Regions from separate parts of the Croceicoccus sp. genome, predicted to be linked through region 2. Evidence: predicted binding sites of a transcription regulator. Region 2 holds the regulator's gene; the other holds the start of a gene.
What was found. The regulator LexA, encoded in region 2, represses DNA repair genes until DNA is damaged. The targets are predictions, from matches to a motif close to GTTCCNCNCTTGTTCT.
Positions count from the first base shown of each region.

Region 1: AC4FIJ_RS05120 (putative DNA modification/repair radical SAM protein) is a predicted target of LexA. The motif match lies at 1,309-1,324, and genes of this name have one in related genera.

Region 1 covers NZ_CFETID010000006.1:9,761-19,147, reverse strand. Annotated here, with positions in the region: gene AC4FIJ_RS05125 (DUF6504 family protein) at 1-961, shown strand, start outside; gene AC4FIJ_RS05120 (putative DNA modification/repair radical SAM protein) at 1,338-2,585, shown strand; gene AC4FIJ_RS05115 (UdgX family uracil-DNA binding protein) at 2,582-4,012, shown strand; gene AC4FIJ_RS05110 (error-prone DNA polymerase) at 4,150-7,731, shown strand; gene AC4FIJ_RS05105 (extensin-like domain-containing protein) at 7,733-8,485, shown strand; gene AC4FIJ_RS05100 (hypothetical protein) at 8,550-9,002, opposite strand; gene phoB (phosphate regulon transcriptional regulator PhoB) at 9,150-9,387, opposite strand, start outside.
Region 2 covers NZ_CFETID010000001.1:192,905-202,291, forward strand. Annotated here, with positions in the region: gene trpD (anthranilate phosphoribosyltransferase) at 1-558, shown strand, start outside; gene trpC (indole-3-glycerol phosphate synthase TrpC) at 555-1,391, shown strand; gene moaC (cyclic pyranopterin monophosphate synthase MoaC) at 1,391-1,885, shown strand; gene AC4FIJ_RS00870 (molybdopterin molybdotransferase MoeA) at 1,882-3,090, shown strand; gene lexA (transcriptional repressor LexA) at 3,191-3,880, shown strand; gene AC4FIJ_RS00880 (ComEC/Rec2 family competence protein) at 3,892-5,973, opposite strand; gene gltX (glutamate--tRNA ligase) at 6,161-7,675, shown strand; gene AC4FIJ_RS00890 (citrate synthase) at 7,702-8,985, shown strand; gene AC4FIJ_RS00895 (hypothetical protein) at 9,019-9,228, shown strand; gene AC4FIJ_RS00900 (sensor histidine kinase) at 9,232-9,387, opposite strand, start outside.

The sequences.
Region 1 (9,387 bases), on a different contig from region 2:
TCTGGGGCTGAAGCGTCTGGGCGATCTCGACGACATCGGCCGCGACGCCCTGTCGCGCCGCTTTCGCAACCGCCGTTCGGCCATGGCCAATCCGCTGATGCGGCGCGACCAGATGATCGGGCTCGTCCCCGAACCCATGCTTCCGGTGATCGGCAAATCGCCGGCGATGGTGCAGCTGCGCCTGATGGAACCGATCCGCCATCTGCCCTTGCTGGAAACGGTGCTGGCCGATCTGGCCGCCGCCATGATGCGCGAACTGGAAGGCAGGGGGGAAGGCGCGCGCAGGCTTGAATTCGCATGCTGGCGGGTCGACGGCGAAGTCGCGGTCCGCACGCTCGAACTGGCCGCCGCCACGCGCGACGGGGCCCATATCTGCCGCCTGTTCGCCGAACGCATCGCGACGATCGATGCGGGGCTTGGGATAGAGATGGCGCGGCTGGTGGTTCGCTGGGCAGAGCCGCTGGACTTGGCGCAGGGGGATCTCGAGGCGTCCGCGCAGCAGCATGGCACCAGCCTTGCAGCCTGTGTCGACCGTCTGGCCGCGCGGCTGGGCCCGCAGGCCGTGCGCCGTCCGGTGCCGCATGCCAGCCATGTGCCCGAACGCGCGCAGCGCTGGCAGGCGCCGCTCGACAGCCTGCCGGCCGCGCAGGAGAGTTTTGCCTTCCATGCCCGCCCGCTCAAGCTGCTGGACAAGGCGGAATTGATTTCCGTTCTCTATGCCACCCCCGACGGACTGCCTCAGCGTTTTCGCTGGCGCGGCGGGCTGCACGATGTGGCCCGCGCCGAGGGTCCCGAACGCATCGCGCCCGAATGGTGGCGCGAAAAGGGGGCGGCAAGGCTGCGCGATTACTACCGGATCGAGGATGGCGAGGGGCGGCGTTTCTGGATCTATCGCCTCGGTCTTGCAGGCGACGGCCGGGGCGGCGCGCCCGAATGGTTTCTGCAGGGAATATTCGGCTGAAGTTCCCGAACCCGACCGGATTATTCAGGACCAACCACGCAATTGCAGTGCATCAAGCCAAAGGGCGGCGAAGCCAAAACTCCGCCGCCCCCACACGGAGGCCTTCCGTGCTATTCGACATCCGCGATCCCTGATTTACCGCTTCATCAAGGCATGCATGCCGATGAGCCGTTTCCCCTTTATCTGATCTTATCCTCAAAAAATCCAGCAAATAGTTAACACAGCTTGTAATTCATATGACAAAGACAACTCCACGTTTGAGCCACAAAAGAACACAATATGGTTAACCTTTGGCAGATTCTTGTGAAAATTATGTTCGATTTTTCAGGCTGGCCACCGAGCCTCGAAGAACATATAGTGAACGCAGGAGTCGCGCATGATACAGAAGACCGTAATCGAAAGGCTGAAAGTCCTGGCGGATGCCGCCAAATATGATGCGTCCTGCGCATCGTCGGGCACGAACAAACGCGACAGCCGCGGGGGCAAGGGCGTCGGGTCCACCGAGGGGATGGGCATCTGCCACGCCTATGCGCCCGACGGGCGCTGCATCTCGCTGCTCAAGCTGCTGCTGACCAATCATTGCATCTTCGATTGCCACTACTGCGTGAACCGCAAGAGCTCGAACGTGGAGCGGGCGCGCTTCACGCCGCAGGAAGTGGCCGATCTGACGCTCTCGTTCTACAAGCGCAATTATATCGAGGGGCTGTTCCTGTCTTCGGGCATCATCCGCAATTCCGACCATACGATGGAGCAGCTGGTCGAAACCGCGCGCATCCTGCGCGAGGAGCATGATTTCCGCGGCTACATCCACCTCAAGACCATTCCCGAGGCCGATGCAGAGATCGTGCGCCGCGCGGGGCTGTACGCCGACCGGGTGTCGATCAATGTCGAACTGCCCACCGTGGCCGGGCTGGTGCGGCTGGCGCCCGACAAGAACGCGCAGACCATCGATGGCGCGATGGGCACGATGAACGATGCCATCACCGAGGCGCGCGACGCGAAGAAGCGCTTTCGCCATGCGCCCCGCTATGCGCCCGCGGGCCAGTCGACCCAGATGATCGTGGGTGCCGACGGAGCCAGCGATGCCGATATCGTCAACCGGGCCAGCGCGCTTTACGGCCAGCACCGGCTGCGGCGTGTCTATTACTCGGCCTTCAGCCCCATTCCTGATGCCAGCGCGGTGCTGCCGCTGAAGCGTCCGCCCCTGATCCGCGAGCACCGGCTATACCAGTCGGACTGGCTGATGCGCTTCTACGGCTATTCGCCGGGCGAGGTGGCGCAGGCTGCCGGTGTGGACGGCATGCTGCCACTGGACATCGATCCCAAGCTGGCGTGGGCGCTGAAGTTCCGCGAAAGCTTTCCCGTCGACGTGAACCGTGCGCCGAAAGAGGCGCTGCTGCGCGTGCCGGGGCTGGGTACGCGCGGGGTGGGCCAGATCCTCAGCGCGCGGCGGCATCGCACCCTGCGGCTGGACGATATCGCAAAGCTGACCGTGTCGGTGGCCAAGCTGCGGCCCTTCATCGTCACGGCCGACTGGCGGCCCGTGACGCTGACCGACCGGGCCGATCTCAAGGCGCTGGTCGCCCCCGATGCGGGGCGGCAACTGGACCTGTTCGCGGCATGACGGCGCTTCAGCATGTCAGGCTGGGCGCCTATCACGTGGTGCCGATGGCCGCGCCGGACGATTTCGCCGAATGGCGCGATCATGCGCGGCGCATGGTCATGGCCGACGTGCCGCCCGACCGCATCGCATGGTCCGAACCGGGCGGCCCGGCGGGCAATCTGTTCACCCATGGCGACCGCCGCCTGCCCGTGCCCGACAGGGACGCCGCGCAGCCGCGCGTATCGCGCCGCTTCATGGAAATCGCGAAGACGGTCATCATGCATTCCGATCCGGAACGCTTTGGCCTGCTCTATCGCGTGCTGTGGCGGCTGCAGTCGAAACCGCGGCTGATCGAGGATGCGGCCGATGCCGACATCCGAGCGATGGCCGACATGGCGCGCGCGGTCCGCCGCGACATTCACAAGATGCGCGCCTTCCTGCGCTTTCGCGAGGTCGAGCATGAGGAGGGCGAATATTTCGTCGCCTGGTTCGAACCGTTCCACCACATCCTGCGCCACAACGCGGGGTTCTTCACGCGCCGCTTTGCCAATATGCGCTGGTCGATCCTGACCCCGCGCGGCAGCCTGCACTGGGACGGCGAGACGCTGCGCGAAGGCCCCCCGGCCACGCGCGCCGATGCGCCTACGGGCGATCCGGTCGAGGAGATGTGGCGCGGCTATTACGCATCCATTTTCAATCCGGCGCGTTTGAAGATCGGGGCCATGCTCAAGGAAATGCCCCGCAAGTACTGGAAGAACATGCCCGAGGCGCAGCTCATTCCCGAACTCGTCGCGGGCGCGCAGGCGCGAGAGGCGGCGATGGTATCGGCAGGTGCGATGGATGAGGAAGAGCGGCCCGAAACGCTGAACGCGGTCGACAAGGCGATTCATGCCTGTGCCCGCTGCCCGATCGGTGAACTGCACAACACGGCGGTAATGGGCGAGGGGCCCGCGGGCGCCCCGCTGATGATCGTGGGCGAACAGCCCGGCGATAACGAGGATCTGCAGGGCCGCCCGTTCGTGGGCCCCGCCGGGCAATTGCTGGACGTGCATCTCGAACAGGTGGGGATCGACCGCAAGGCCGCCTATGTCACCAATGCGGTCAAGCATTTCAAATATGTGCAGCGCGGCAAGCGCCGCCTGCACCAGTCGCCCGCCGCCAAGGAAATCGACATCTGCCGCTGGTGGGTAGAGGCCGAGCGCTCGATCGTGAAGCCGCGCCTCGTGCTGGCGATGGGGGCCAGTGCGGCGCGGTCCATGCTGGGCAAGACGGTTTCGATCACCAAGGCGCGGGGCAAGCCGATCGAGCTGGAGGATGGCAGCGAGCTGTGGGTGACCGCGCACCCGTCCTATCTGCTCCGCCTGGAAGGGGCCGCGCGCGAGGAACAGACGCGCCTGTTTGGCGAAGACCTGGCCGCCGTCGCCGCGCGGCTGGAGGCGCTGGCGTGACCCTTGCGCATATGGCCCGCTGTGGAGATCCTGTGGACAAGCCTGTGCGCAGACCTGCGGAAATCCCTGTGGACAGGCCGGGACAGCATGGGGAAACCTGTGCATGCCCGCGCGGCTAGGGCCGTCATGGTGCCGCCATGCCCGACGCCCCGCTTACGCCCGACCGCCGCCGGATCGATGTCGATCCCGATGCGATAGACACGCCCGAAAGAGCTCCTTTCGTCGAGCTGGGGCTGGTGTCGTGCTTTACCTTCCTGCGCGGCGCGTCGGATGCGGTCGATCTGGTCACGACGGCGCGTGCACTCGGCTATGACACGATCGGGATAGCCGATGCCAATTCGCTGGCAGGCGTGGTGCGCATCCATACCGAGGCGGAAACCCTGCGTCTGCGCCCCGTTATCGGCGCGCGGATCGAGACCGTGGAGGGCCTCGCGTTCCTCGCCTATCCCGAAACACGCGCGGCTTATGGCCGGCTGTCGCGCCTGATCAGCCGGGGGCGCATGCAAACCCTGTCCGGCGACTGGCAGGACAAGGGCATATGCGAGATCGATCTGGCGATGTTGGCCGCCCATGCCGCCGACGATGGAGGAGGGGCGCTGCACCTGATCGCCCTGCCGCCGCCGGATCTGGATGCGGACATCACGGTCAGCCTTCCCGGCAATGTCGTTCCGCTGGACGGCAGCGCGCCAGAACCGGCGCAAAGGCGGCTGAGTTTTGCCAGACTTGTGCCGCATCTGGGCGCAATGCTGCCATCCTTGCGCCATCTTGCGGCCAGCCATCTGTATTGCGGCGACGATATCGCCCGGATCGAACGGCTGAACGCGCTGGCGCGGGACAACGGGATGACGATCCTGGCGACCAATGACGTGCATTACCACGCGCCCGACCGCCGTCCGCTGCAGGACGTGATGACCGCGATCCGGCACAAGACCACCGTGGCGAAGGCCGGCTATCTGCTGCACGCCAATGCCGAACGGCATCTGAAGGCGCCGGAAGAAATGATGCGCCTGTTCGCCCGCTGGCCCCATGCGATACGCGCCGCGCGGGATCTGGCGGACAGGTGCCGCTTCAGCCTGAACGAGCTGCGCTATGAATATCCCGAGGAGATCTATCCGCAGGGCCGCACGCCGCAGCAGCATCTGGAAATCCTGACATGGGAGGGGGCAGCGCGCCGCTATCCGCCAGAGGATTATCCCGCCGGCGTGCCCGATCATATCCGCGCCACGATTGCGCGCGAACTGGCATTGATCGAGAAGCTGGACCTGGCCCGCTATTTCCTGACCATCAAGGACATCGTCGACTTCGCGCGCAGCGTCGATCCGCCGATCCTGTGCCAAGGGCGCGGCTCTGCCGCCAATTCGGCGGTGTGCTATTGCCTTGAGATCACGGCGGTCGATCCCGCGCGCCACGCCCTGCTGTTCGACCGCTTCATTTCCGAAGAGCGCAAGGAGCCGCCCGACATCGACGTCGATTTCGAGCATGAGCGGCGCGAGGAAGTGATCCAGCATATCTATGAGAAATACGGGCGCCACCGCGCCGGCCTGTGCGCCACCGTCATCCATTACCGCCCACGCATGGCGATCCGCGAAGTGGGCAAGGCGATGGGCCTGTCCGAGGATGTGACCTCCAAGCTGGCAGGCACCGTCTGGGGCGGCTGGGGACGCGAGATCGGCGAGGCGCATGTGGCAGAGACCGGCATGGACATCAGCGATCCGCATCTGCGGCGGGTGCTGGCGCTTACCCAGCAGATGATCGGCATGCCGCGCCATCTGTCGCAGCATGTCGGCGGCTTCATCCTGACGCAGGGCGCGCTGACCGAGACGGTGCCGATCGGCAATGGCGCGATGCCCGATCGCAGCTTCATCGAATGGGACAAGGACGATATCGAGGCGCTGGGCATATTGAAGGTCGACGTGCTGGCGCTGGGCATGCTGACCTGCATCCGGAAATGCCTCGACGAAGTGGCCGATCACCATGGCCGCGCGCTGACGCTGGCCAGTGTCCCGCGCGAGGATCCCGAGACCTATGCCATGCTGCGGCGCGGGGATTCGCTGGGCGTGTTCCAGGTGGAGAGCCGGGCCCAGATGAACATGCTGCCGCGCCTGCGCCCGCGCGAGTTCTATGATCTTGTGATTCAGGTCGCCATCGTGCGACCCGGCCCCATTCAGGGCGACATGGTGCATCCCTATCTCAAGCGCCGGCGCGGAGAGGAACGCGTGGAAATCCCCGCTCCCGGCCCTGCGCACGGGCCGCCCGATGAGCTGTCCAGCATACTTGGCCGCACGCTGGGCGTGCCGATCTTTCAGGAGCAGGCGATGAAGATCGCGCTGGATGCCGCCAAGTTCTCGTCGGCGGAAGCCAACCGGTTGCGCAAGGCGATGGCGACCTTCCGATCGCGCGGCATGGTGGACGAGCTTCAGGACATGATGGTCGAACGCATGGTGGAGCGCGGCTATGACCGCGAATTCGCGCAGCGCTGCTTCAACCAGATCCGCGGTTTCGGCGAATATGGCTTTCCCGAGAGCCACGCCGCCAGCTTTGCTCATCTGGTCTATGTGTCGAGCTGGCTGAAATGCCATTACCCTGCCGCCTTCGCCTGCGCGCTGCTGAATTCGCAGCCGATGGGGTTCTATGCGCCTGCACAGATCGTGCGCGACGCGGCGGAGCACGGGGTGGAGGTGCGGCCTGCCGATGTGAACTTGTCGGAATGGGATTGCACGCTGGAACCTGCGGAACGCGATGGCGTCGCATTGCGGCTGGGCCTGCGGCAGGTGGACGGCCTGCCCGAACATGTCGCGGCCCGCCTGATCGCCGCGCGCGAGGATCACGGCGCCTTTCCCGATGTGGCTGCCTTGCGCGAAAGATCGGGCATTCCGGCTGCGCATATCGAGCGTCTGGCCCATGCCGATGCCTTCGGCTCTATGCGATTGTCGCGCAGGCAGGCTTTATGGGATGCGCGTTCCATCGTATCGGCCCCGCCGCTGCCCTTGTTCGAGGCGGCAAGGGCCCGCGACGAGGGGGCGGAGACTGCGCCTGCCCGTCTTCCCGCGATGCCCCTGTCCGAGGAAGTGGTGGCGGATTACCAGACCATGCGCCTCTCGCTGAAGGCGCATCCGATGGCTTTCCTGCGCGCCGGACTTGCCGAACGCGGTTTCATCCGCGCCTGCGACCTGCGCGACCGCAAGTTCCGTTCCAACGTGCAGGTTTCGGGCGTCGTGCTGATCCGTCAGCGCCCCGGCAGCGCCAAGGGCGTATGCTTCATCACGCTGGAGGACGAGACCGGCGTCATCAATCTGGTCGTCTGGCCGCATCTGAAGGAGAAATACCGCAAGGTGGTGATGGGCGCGCGGCTGATGGAAGTGCGCGGCCGGGTCGAATATGACGATGACGTGGTTCATGTGATCGTGCAGCACATGGTCGATGCCAATCACGCGCTGCATGCTCTGTCCGACGACATGATGCCGACGGTGCTGGCCCGCGCCGATCATGTGCAGAGCCCGCTCCCCGCCAAGATGAACCCGCGCGACAATCTGCGCGAAGGGGCGGACGACCCCGCGGTTGCCGCTCCGCATGGCAGCGCACCCGACGGTGCGATCCTGCCGATCGATCCGTGGGAGCCGCCGCCCGCCGGCAACCGCGAATGCGGGTTCCAGGGACGGCATCCGCGCGATGTCCGGATCGTGCCCCGGATCCTACCGCCTTCTCGGGATTTCCATTGAAGTGAATATCGAAAAACGCCTGCCGCCCCGCCCCTTCCGCATCGATCGCCTGATCATCGTTCTGTTCGTGCTGCTCGCGCTGGGGGCCGGTGCGCATGGCTGGCTGAAGGCGCATCCGGAACATGATCCGCGCGCGCCGCTCGATCTGAATGGTCCCGAAGGCTGGGCGACGGGGACCAAGCTGGCATCGCTGCGCGGCGATCCCGGCCTGTGCCGCGATGCGCTGGACCGGGCCGGTATTCCCTTCACGCCGCTCGATCCGGCGGGGGAGGGCGCGTGTCGGCGCGAGGACAGGCTTCGGATCACCGATCTCGCGGATCGCGGCCTGCAGCTTTCGCCCTCGGCGCCAGAGGCCAGCTGCGCAGTCGATGCGGCGCTCGTCTGGTGGATGCGGCACCGGGTGCAGCCCGCGGCGGAGCAATTGCTGGGAAGCAGGGTGGCAAGCCTGCAGCACCTCGGCACCTATAGCTGCAGGCGCGTCAATGGCGGCACCACGGGACGATGGAGCGAACATGCGACCGCCAATGCCATCGATATCGCGGGGTTTACGCTGGAGGATGGACGGCAGCTAACCTTGTCAGGCGATTGGGCGGAGGAAGGCTCCGGCAATCCGGAGGCGGCGTTTCTGCGGCAGGTACGGGACGGGGCCTGCGACGTATTCGGCACTGTGCTGTCGCCTGAATATAATGCGCTGCATGAAGATCATTTTCATCTCGACCAGGCGGATCGAGGTTTCGGCAGTTTCTGCCGCTAGGACATCGACTGTTAGGACATCTATGATTAGGATAGGGGCGGGCGCGACCCAAACCCGCCCTAGATCAGTCGCGGAACTTCATCGACCGCAGCAATATGGAACTCGCCACGGTCCTGTATTCCGCACGGTCGCCCGATGCGCTCTGCATCTCGGATTCGGTCATCGCCATGTGCCTGCGATAGGCCTCGGCCCGCGCTTCTTCTTCTTCGGGCGTTTCCCATTCGGTCCAGCGCGTCATCAGATAGACATCGGGCTCGCCCTTGCGCGGGAACGAGTTGATCAGGACTTCGTAACCGGTGATCCAGCCCTGTTCCATTGCGAAGGCCTGACCCTTGCGCCACATGCCGGCCAGATGGTTGGCATAATCCAGCCCATGTCCGTCATCGATCTCGATACCGGATACCTCGACATATTCACCACTGACAAACGGCCATTCGCTTTGGGCCATCGCAAGTTGAGGGCAGGCAAACGCCATCGTCGCCGCGACAAGCGGCGCAAGTAGTCTTGCAGTTTTCATCAGTTTTCCCCTTGTTGGAACCTGCGCGACAGGCGCAGTTTTCCATCGGGCATAACCGGTATATTTTGAACGTCGATGTTATACCCGACAAAGGTCAGGCTGCGCCGGTGTTAATCTTCTGTCAATCTTGCAGCGCAGCAAAAATGACTAGGACGCTTCGAATGCATATCCGGCCGACCGCACCGTCCTGACCGGGTCCTTGCTACCCTCGACGGACAAGCCCTTGCGAAGACGGCGAATATGGACGTCGACCGTGCGCAGTTCGATGTCGCTGCCCGTGCCCCAGACCGCATCCAGCAATTGTCCGCGGCTGAACACGCGTCCGGGATGCTCCATGAAGAATCGCAGCAGGCGGAACTCCGTCGGGCCAAGTTGCAGTGCTTGG
Region 2 (9,387 bases):
CACCCCGCGCTTGCCCGCATTGCGCCGATCCGCAAGGCTTTGGGGCGCCGGACCATCTTCAACCTGACCGGACCGCTCGCCAACCCGGCGGGCGTCACCCGTCAGCTGGTGGGCGTGGCCGACCCTGCGCTCGTGCCGCTCTATGCGCGGGCCATGCGCGACCTTGGGGCCGAACGCGCCCTGGTGGTATCGGGCATGGAAGGGCTGGACGAATTGTCGATCGCCGGGCGAAGCAGGGTGGAAGCGATCGGTTTCGACTTTCCGGGCGAAGTCCATCCGTCCGATGCAGGGCTTCCCACGCATCCGCTCGACGCGATCAAGGGCGGCGACGCGGCCTATAATGCAGCCGCCTTGCGCGACTTGTTGACGGGTGCGACGGGCGCTTACCGCGACACCGTCGTCTTTAACGCGGCGGCGGCGCTGATCGTGGCTGGCGAAGCGGCTGACCTGCGCACCGGCGCGGAAGAAGCGGCCGAAGCCATCGACAAGGGACTTGCCAAGGCATTACTGGATTGCTGGATCGACATGGTGAATTCCGAAGCGAGCAGGTCGTCATGAGCAACAGGCTGCTCGAAATCTGCGAGGTGAAGCGGGACGAGGTCGCGGCGCGCAAGAAACAGCGTTCGCTGCGCGATCTCGAAGTGCTGGCGCGCGCGCAGGAAGGTCCGCGCGGCTTTGCCAATCGCCTCGAACAGGCTTCGCGGCGCGGCTTTGGGCTGATTGCAGAAATCAAGAAAGCTTCGCCATCCAAGGGTCTGATTCGAGAGGATTTCGATCCGCCGGAGCATGCACGTCAATATGCGGCCGGCGGCGCCAGCTGCCTGTCGGTCCTGACCGATGCGCCGCATTTCCAGGGGCATGAGGATTATCTCGTCGCCGCCCGCGCCGCCTGCACGCTTCCGGTTCTGCGCAAGGATTTCATGGTCGATCCATGGCAAGTGACCGAAGCGCGCGCGATCGGCGCCGATGCGATCCTGATCATTCTTGCCGCTTTGGACGATACACTCGCGGCAGAGATCGAGGCCGCGGCCATCGACGCGCATATGGACGTTCTGGTCGAGGTGCATGACGAAGCGGAAATGGCGCGCGCGCATCTGCTGAAATCGCGGCTGATCGGCGTTAATAATCGCGACCTGCGCAGTTTCGTCACCGACATCGATGCAACCGCCCGGCTGGCGCCGCTTGCCCCGAGGGATGCGCTGTTGGTGAGCGAAAGCGGCATCGCCAGCCATCAGGACGTGGAGGCCATCTGCCGATCTTCGGGCGTGCGCTGTTTCCTGGTGGGCGAGAGCCTGATGCGGAAAACCGATGTCGCGGGCGCAACGCGCGACCTGCTGGGCCTTCCGCGACTGTCGCGTCAGCCGGGCGGATTGCAGGCCAGCGGCTCCTGATGGCGGACAGGCTGACCCATATCGACGAGGCTGGTAATGCGCGCATGGTCGATGTCGGGGGCAAGGTTCCGGCCCGGCGCGTCGCGGTGGCCAGCGGCACGATCGCCATGTCCGACCGCGCCTTGCAGGCCATCCGCGAAGGCAGCGTCAAAAAGGGCGACGTGCTGGCCACCGCCCGCATAGCCGGGATCATGGCCGCCAAGAAAACCGGTGAACTCGTTCCTCTGTGTCATCCGCTGCCAATCGATGCGGTGAATGTCGAATTCGCGTTTGAGAACGCGGCCATAACCGCGACGGCAACGGCTTCCATCGAAGCCAAGACGGGCGTGGAAATGGAAGCGATTACAGCCGTTTCCGTCGCGCTCATCACGATCTATGACATGGCCAAGGCACTGGACAAGGGCATGGTCATCGGCGGGATCCGCCTGATTGCCAAGGATGGCGGCAAGTCCGGACGCTGGCGCGCCGAGGGTCATGAGGACCTGACGCTTTGACCCCCGGCCCGCTGTTGTCGCTTGAGGATGCGCAAAGCAGGCTTCTCGCGCTCGCGCATCCTCTCCCGGCAACTGATCTTCCGGTTGCCGAGGCATCGGGACGCTGGCTGGCCGGCGACGTCACCGCGCTGCGATCGCAGCCCCCTGATCCCATGTCGGCGATGGACGGATACGCGGTGCGGCAGGCGGATATGCCCGGACCGTGGCAGGTCATCGGCGAAAGCGCCGCCGGTCATCCGTTTCAGGGCAAGGTGGGACCGGGTGAAGCCGTCAGGATCGCGACGGGCGCCGTCCTTCCCGCTGGCGCCGACATGGTGGCGGTGCAGGAAGATTGCCGGCGCGAGAGCGACAGTCTGTTCTTCAAAGGCGAAGCTCCCGAACCGCTGGGGCGCCACATCCGGCCGCGTGGACTGGATTTCATGGAAGGCGACATCGTTTGCGGTGCCGGCGAGCGTCTGACGCCCGCCCGGCTTGCGCTCGCGATCTGCGCGGGACACGGCCAATTGCCAGTGCACGTACGGGCAAATGTCGCGATTATCGAAAGCGGCGACGAATTACGGGCCGCCGGACAGGATCTGCCCCCCGGCGCCATTCCCGCCAGCAATGGCACGATGCTGGGTTCGCTGTTCGCCGATCTCGGCTGCAAAGTCATGCAGACCGGACCGGTGCCCGACCGGCGCGAGGCCTTGCGGTCGGCTTTCGAAGCCGCCGACGATGCCGATCTGATCGTGACCAGTGGCGGCGCATCGGTGGGCGACCACGATCTGGTCCTGCCGGTCCTTGAAGAGATGGGCGCTCGGATCGACTTCTGGCGCGTCGCGATCAAGCCGGGGAAGCCCATCCTCGTCGCCAGTCTGGATGGCCGCATGGTCATCGGCCTGCCCGGCAATCCCGTATCCAGCTTTGTAACGGCGCATCTTTTCGCGCTGCCCTTTGCCCGCGCCTTGATGGGGGCCGCCGCACCCTTGCCCGCCCTGCAGCCCATGTTTTGCGAGGCCGATCTACCCGCGACCGGGCGCAGGACCGAATTCCTGCGATGCCGATTTACGGACGCAGGCGTGATTCCGGTCACTGTACAGGACAGTTCGGCCCTCGGCGCACTGGCTGGTGCGGATGCGCTGCTCTTGCGGCCCGCAGGCGCTGCCGCGGTGGCCAAGGGCGATGTCGTGCAGACCATGCCGTTCGCACCCCGCTATCGAAGTTAACCGGGATAAGCGGCAAACGGCTTGACGCTGGGGCAGATGTTGCTTAATTGTTCCGCATTCGTTCGCGCCAACGGGCGCAAAGCGGAACAGGACACGCCCGATGCTTACACGCAAACAGCATGAGTTGCTGCTCTTCATTCAACAGCGGCTGGAAGAATCCGGCATCTCCCCGTCTTTCGAGGAGATGAAGGAAGCGCTCGACCTGAAGTCGAAGTCGGGCGTGCACCGGCTGATTTCGGCGCTGGAAGAACGGGGTTTCATCCGGCGCCTGCCCAATAGGGCGCGCGCGCTGGAGATTATCAGGCAACCCGACGACGTGACCGGCACGGCCAAGTCAGCGCCTGAGCCCAAGGCCGACAACGTGGTCGAATTCAAACGCCCCATCCGCACCGCTTCGGCATCGGGCGACGTGATCGAAATTCCGCTGCACGGCCGGATCGCAGCCGGCGTTCCGATCGAGGCGCTGGAAGATAGCCAGGTCCTGCCGGTTCCCGCCGCTCTTCTGGGCAGCGGTGAGCATTACGCGCTCGAAGTCTCGGGCGACTCGATGGTCGAGGCCGGGATTTTCGACGGCGATTATGCGCTGGTTCGCCGCACAGACACCGCCCGCGATGGCGAGATCGTGGTCGCGCTGGTCAGGGGTGAGGAAGCGACGCTTAAATATCTGCGCCGCATCAACGGTATGGTGCAGCTCGATCCCGCCAATTCCGCGTATGAACCGCAGATCTACGATCCCTCCGAGGTGCAGGTTCAGGGTCGGCTGGCCGGCTTGCTCCGGCGCTATCATTAGAGGTGTGACGCCTACCAGCCGTGGCGGTCGCCCTCGGGTCTGACCGCTGCAATCGTGCCGTCGTCCAGATCGACTGCGATGCCCCCGCGCCGTGCGAGGAAACTGCCGTCGGCCTTCAGCAGCGCGGGCCGGCAGTCGGCGGGAAGCCGCCTGCTTGAAATGACGATGTCGGCGCGTGCACAGGCCTTGACGATCGGACCATAGGCAACATCGGCAGGGCGCTGTGCGACGAGCAGGGTCCGACCCTTCGCATCAAGCTGGCAGAAGTCGCCATTGCAGCGCGCGCCGGGCCACTCGGAAAACTCGCGAAAGCCGGCTTCGGCGGCATTGTCCTGGCCCATCGCCTCGACCATGGCCTCGGCTCCAAAGCTTGAGCTGTTGCGCAGCAGGAGAACCTCTCCATCATTGGCGACCAGTGCGGCATTTCGTCCCGTTTGCTCGACAATCAGATCGGCCGGACGCGCCAAGAGGAAGGCCGGCAGGCCGATTGCGATGGGGAGCAGTCCCAAGAGTCTGAGGCGACCTTCCCATAGCGCGATCCAGAAACCTCCGGCCGCGCATACAAGCAAGGCGGTCAGCGACAGTTGCGGCATCTGCACGACCGCACCGGGAAGGCTCGACGCCCGATGCGCGATGGCGATGATGATATCCAGCGACTTGGCCGACAGCCACCACAAGGGCGCGCCCAGCCCGATCAGATCGAACACCAGCCCGCCGATCAGCGCGGGAAGCGTGACCGCCGTCATCAAGGGAATCGCCATGAGATTGGCGATAGACCCGTAGAGTCCCGACCGCTGGAAATGGAACAGAACGATCGGCATCAATGCCATCTCGACCACGAGCCCGGTGAGGAACAGCAGAACGGCGGCATGCAGCCAGCGTTCGACCCAGCCTTCGCCGCGATTTGCACGCAGCCATGCCACGAAACGGCTGTTATGAAACGCGACGATGGCGACCACTGCCGCAAAACTGAGCTGGAAAGACGGACCGATTACCGCCTCGGGCCAGAACAGCATGACGGCCATGGCGGCCAGCGCGATCAGCCGCAGGGACAGTGCCTGCCTGCCCAGCGCAAGCGCGGCGGTCACCAGCAGGGCCGCGAGACATGCGCGTATGGTCGGCAGCGCTGCTCCCGTCAGGAGCGTATAGGCGATACCCGACAGTGCGCCCGCCCCCGCCGCGACCAGCGGCAGGGGCACGCGAAGGGCGAGCCAAGGCCACAAAGCACCCACCCGCACCACGATCAGCCATGCCATCGCCACGATCGAAGCCACGTGCAGACCGCTGATGGACAGCATATGCGCAAGACCCGAATCGCGCATCGCCTGCGCGTCATCCTCGGCAATCGCACCGCGATCGCCCGTGATCAGCGTGGCGGCAATGGCTGCTGAGCCGGCGCTGCCGGACCGGCCCACGGCTTCGCGCACATGCGATGCGATTCCACTGCGCCATCCGGCAGCACCTGCGCCGCCCGCCGTCATTTGCGGCGGATCCAGAACCGATCCCGACGCCGCGAACCCGTCGAACCATGCTTCCCGCGCAAAGTCATAGCCGCCGGGAACCGCGGCCCGCTGCGGCGGAACAAGCCGGACTTTCGCCGTGAACTGTGTGCCCGGTTGGAGCCGGTCCTTGTCCAGTTCTTCCGAAATATTGAGCCGCGCGCGAATGGGCTGCCCGTCGAGCGGATCGCGCGTCGCCACGATGAGCCGCGCGCGCTGGCGCGCCGGTTGCTCCTCGCGCTTCAGAACCCGTGCTTCGACCGTGGCCACGCGCGGCCCGGCGATGGGCGGCGTACCGACAAGGGTCGACCGCGCCCAGATCAGTGCGATGCCGGCCACCATCACGATCGAAAGCGCAATGACCGCGCTGCGCAGCAGCCCGTGCCCGCCGCCCGCCGCGTCGTCATCCGGCAAGAGTACCATGGCCAGCCCCGCGGGCATGCCGCAAAGCCCGATCGCGATCAGCCAGTCCGATGGTCCCGGAAGCAGGAACCACAGCCCGATCCCGGCGATCATCGCCACGGCCAGCCACGGCATGCGCTGAAAGCCCCGCTCGGCCAGGAACGCGTCAATTCGCGCCGCGGCACTGGACAAATGCGCCTGCGTCCCCCATTTCCGCAACCGCGAAGGGAGCCGTGAATCGGCAGCCTCTTCGCCCGCTATCGGAACGACGGTACTGGCACGGGCCTTCCCCATGGCGCCGCGCAAGTCATTCATACAACGTCTTCTCCGGTCCCGGCGGATCGCTCATGGCATGCATAGAAAGAGGAAGCACGCGCAGATGGCAAGCGGCCAGGCAGATGGAACCGACAGCGGCAACGCAGCAGCGCCCGCGAAAGAGACCGTCGTCACGCGTTTCGCGCCCTCGCCCACGGGTTTCCTTCATATCGGCGGCGCACGCACCGCGCTGTTCAACTGGCTGTTCGCGCGCCATCACGGCGGCAAGGCGCTGCTGAGGATCGAGGATACCGACAAGGCCCGCTCCACGACCGAAGCGATCGACGCAATCCTCGACGGGCTCGACTGGCTAGGGCTCGATTACGACGAGGCACCGGTGTTCCAGTCCGAACGCGCCGCGCGCCATGCCGAGGTTGCGAACCGCCTGCTGGACGCAGGCCATGCCTATCGCTGCTATGCGACATCGGAAGAGCTTGAGCAGATGCGCGCCGAGCAGCGCGCCGCCAAGAAGCCGCTGCGCTACGACGGGCGCTGGCGCGACCGCGATCCTTCCGAAGCGCCCGAAGGCGCGCCCTTTGTCGTGCGTCTGAAGACGCCCACAGGCGGATCGATGGTGATCGAGGACAAGGTTCAGGGCCGGGTCGAGGTCAAGAACGCCGAGATCGACGATTACATCCTGCTGCGTTCGGACGGGTCGCCGACCTATATGCTGGCAGTCGTGGTGGACGATCACGACATGGGCGTGACCCATGTGATCCGCGGCGACGACCATCTGAACAATGCCTTCCGCCAGCTGCCGATCTATCGCGCCATGCAGGAGATTGAGGGCGGCTGGGACGATCCGGTCTATGCGCATATCCCGCTGATCCACGGCGCGGATGGGGCCAAGCTGTCCAAGCGTCACGGCGCGATGGGCGTCGATGCCTATCGGGACGAGCTGGGCCTGCTGCCCGAGGCCGTGGCGAACTATCTGCTGCGGCTTGGCTGGGGTCATGGCGACCAAGAAAATTTCACCCGCGAAGAGGCGATTGCGCTGTTCGACCTGCCGGCGGTCGGCAAGAGTCCCTCGCGCTTCGACTTCAAGAAGCTGGCGAACATGAACGGCCAGTACATGCGCGAGGCCGATGATGCGCGCCTCGCCGATCTGGCCGCGCCGCGGATTGCGGCGCTTGAGCCGTCGTTCGATCCGGCAAGCCATCGCGGCTTGTTGATCGAGGCCATGCCCGCCCTCAAGGCCCGCGCCAAGAACCTTGACGAGCTGGCCGCCGGAGCCTTGTTCCTGTTCCGCCAGAGGCCATTGCCGATGGACGAGAAGGCGGGCGCACTGCTGCAGGGCGAAGGCGCAGGTGAATTGCTGTCCGACGTCGCCGAGCGACTGGACGCATGCAGCGAATGGGCGATCGAACCGCTTGAAGCCGAACTGAAATCCATGGCCGAGGAACGCGAACTTGGCCTTGGCAAGATCGCGCAGCCATTGCGCGCGGCGTTGACCGGGCAATCGACTTCGCCCGGCATCTTCGACGTATTGGTGCTGCTGGGCCGCGCGGAGAGCCTTGCGCGCATTCGCGAAGGCGCCGCGCGGGCAGCGCTTGACGAAAGCGCCGCTGCAGGAAACTAAGAACTTAGAGCAAGAGGAGTGAGTAAGTGGGCGATACGGCGAAACTGACCGCAGGGGGCGGCGATTACGAATTCCCGGTAAAGAGCGGCACGCTTGGGCCGGATGTCGTCGATATCGGCAAGATGTACGGCAAGACGGGCATGTTCACCTATGACCCCGGCTTCACCTCGACCGCCAGCTGCGATTCCGGGCTGACGTTCATCGACGGCGAAGAAGGCGTCCTGCTGCACCGCGGCTATCCGATCGGGCAGCTGGCTGAACATTCCAGCTTCATGGAAGTGTCCTATCTGATGCTGAACGGCGAACTGCCGTCGCAGGACGAGCTGGATCTTTTCACCTATACGATCACGCGGCACACCATGCTGCACGACCAGCTTCGCCAGTTCTATCAGGGTTTCCGCCGCGATGCGCACCCAATGGCAATCATGTGCGGCGTGGTCGGTGCCTTGTCGGCCTTCTATCACGACAGCACCGACATTTCGGACCCCGAGCACCGCAAGATCAGTTCGCACCGTCTGATCGCCAAGATGCCGACCATCGCGGCCATGGCGTACAAATATTCGATCGGCCAGCCGATGATGCAGCCGGACAACCGGCTGAGCTACACCGGCAATTTCCTGCGCATGACGTTTGGCGTTCCGGCCGAGGAATATGAAGTCGTGCCGGCTGTCGAAAAGGCGCTGGACCGCATCTTCATCCTGCATGCCGATCACGAGCAGAACGCATCGACCTCGACCGTGCGTCTTGCGGGTTCGTCGGGTGCCAATCCGTTCGCCTGCATCGCGGCGGGCATCGCCTGTCTCTGGGGTCCGGCGCACGGCGGCGCGAACGAGGCCGCGCTCAACATGCTTCACGAGATCGGCACCCCGGACAAGATCCCGGAATATATCGCGCGCGCCAAGAACAAGGACGATCCGTTCCGCCTGATGGGCTTTGGCCACCGCGTGTACAAGAACTACGATCCGCGCGCGACCGTGATGCAAAAGACCGTGCGCGAGGTGTTCGACGCGCTGAAGGTCAACGATCCGGTCTTCGAAGTGGCGCTGCAGCTTGAGGAAATGGCGCTGAACGATGATTATTTCATCGAGAAGAAGCTGTTCCCCAACGTCGATTTCTATTCGGGCGTGATCCTCTCGGCCATCGGTTTCCCGACCGAGATGTTCACTGCGCTGTTCGCCCTTGCCCGCACGGTCGGCTGGGTCGCTCAGTGGAACGAGATGATCTCCGATCCCGGCCAGCGCATCGGCCGTCCGCGCCAGCTTTACACCGGGCCGACGGAACGCGATTATGTGCCTATCACTCAACGCTAAATTGGCGCTGATTCGGCAATGAAGGAAATGACGATGCGGAGACTGGCTTTCACCATCCTCGGCATCGTCATTTTTCTTTTGGGCGCGTTGTGGACCCTTCAGGGTCTGGGCTTTGTGGCATGGCCGCCCGACAGCTTCATGATCGGAAAACGCCAGTGGGCCTATATCGGCGTGCTGGCCATGGCCGCCGGTGTCATTCTGGTCTGGATTCTGCAAAAGCGCCGCAACGGACGCGGGCGATAGCGATCAGTCGGCGTCGTCGGCCCCGTTCGCATCTTTCAGTTCCGCAGCCTTCAGCTCCGCAGCCTTCAGGCGCAGCATAAAGCAATTGCCGCCATTTGTGCCGTGTGCGACCGTCAGGCTTCCGCCCATCGCCTCCGCAAGGCGGCGCGAAATATGCAG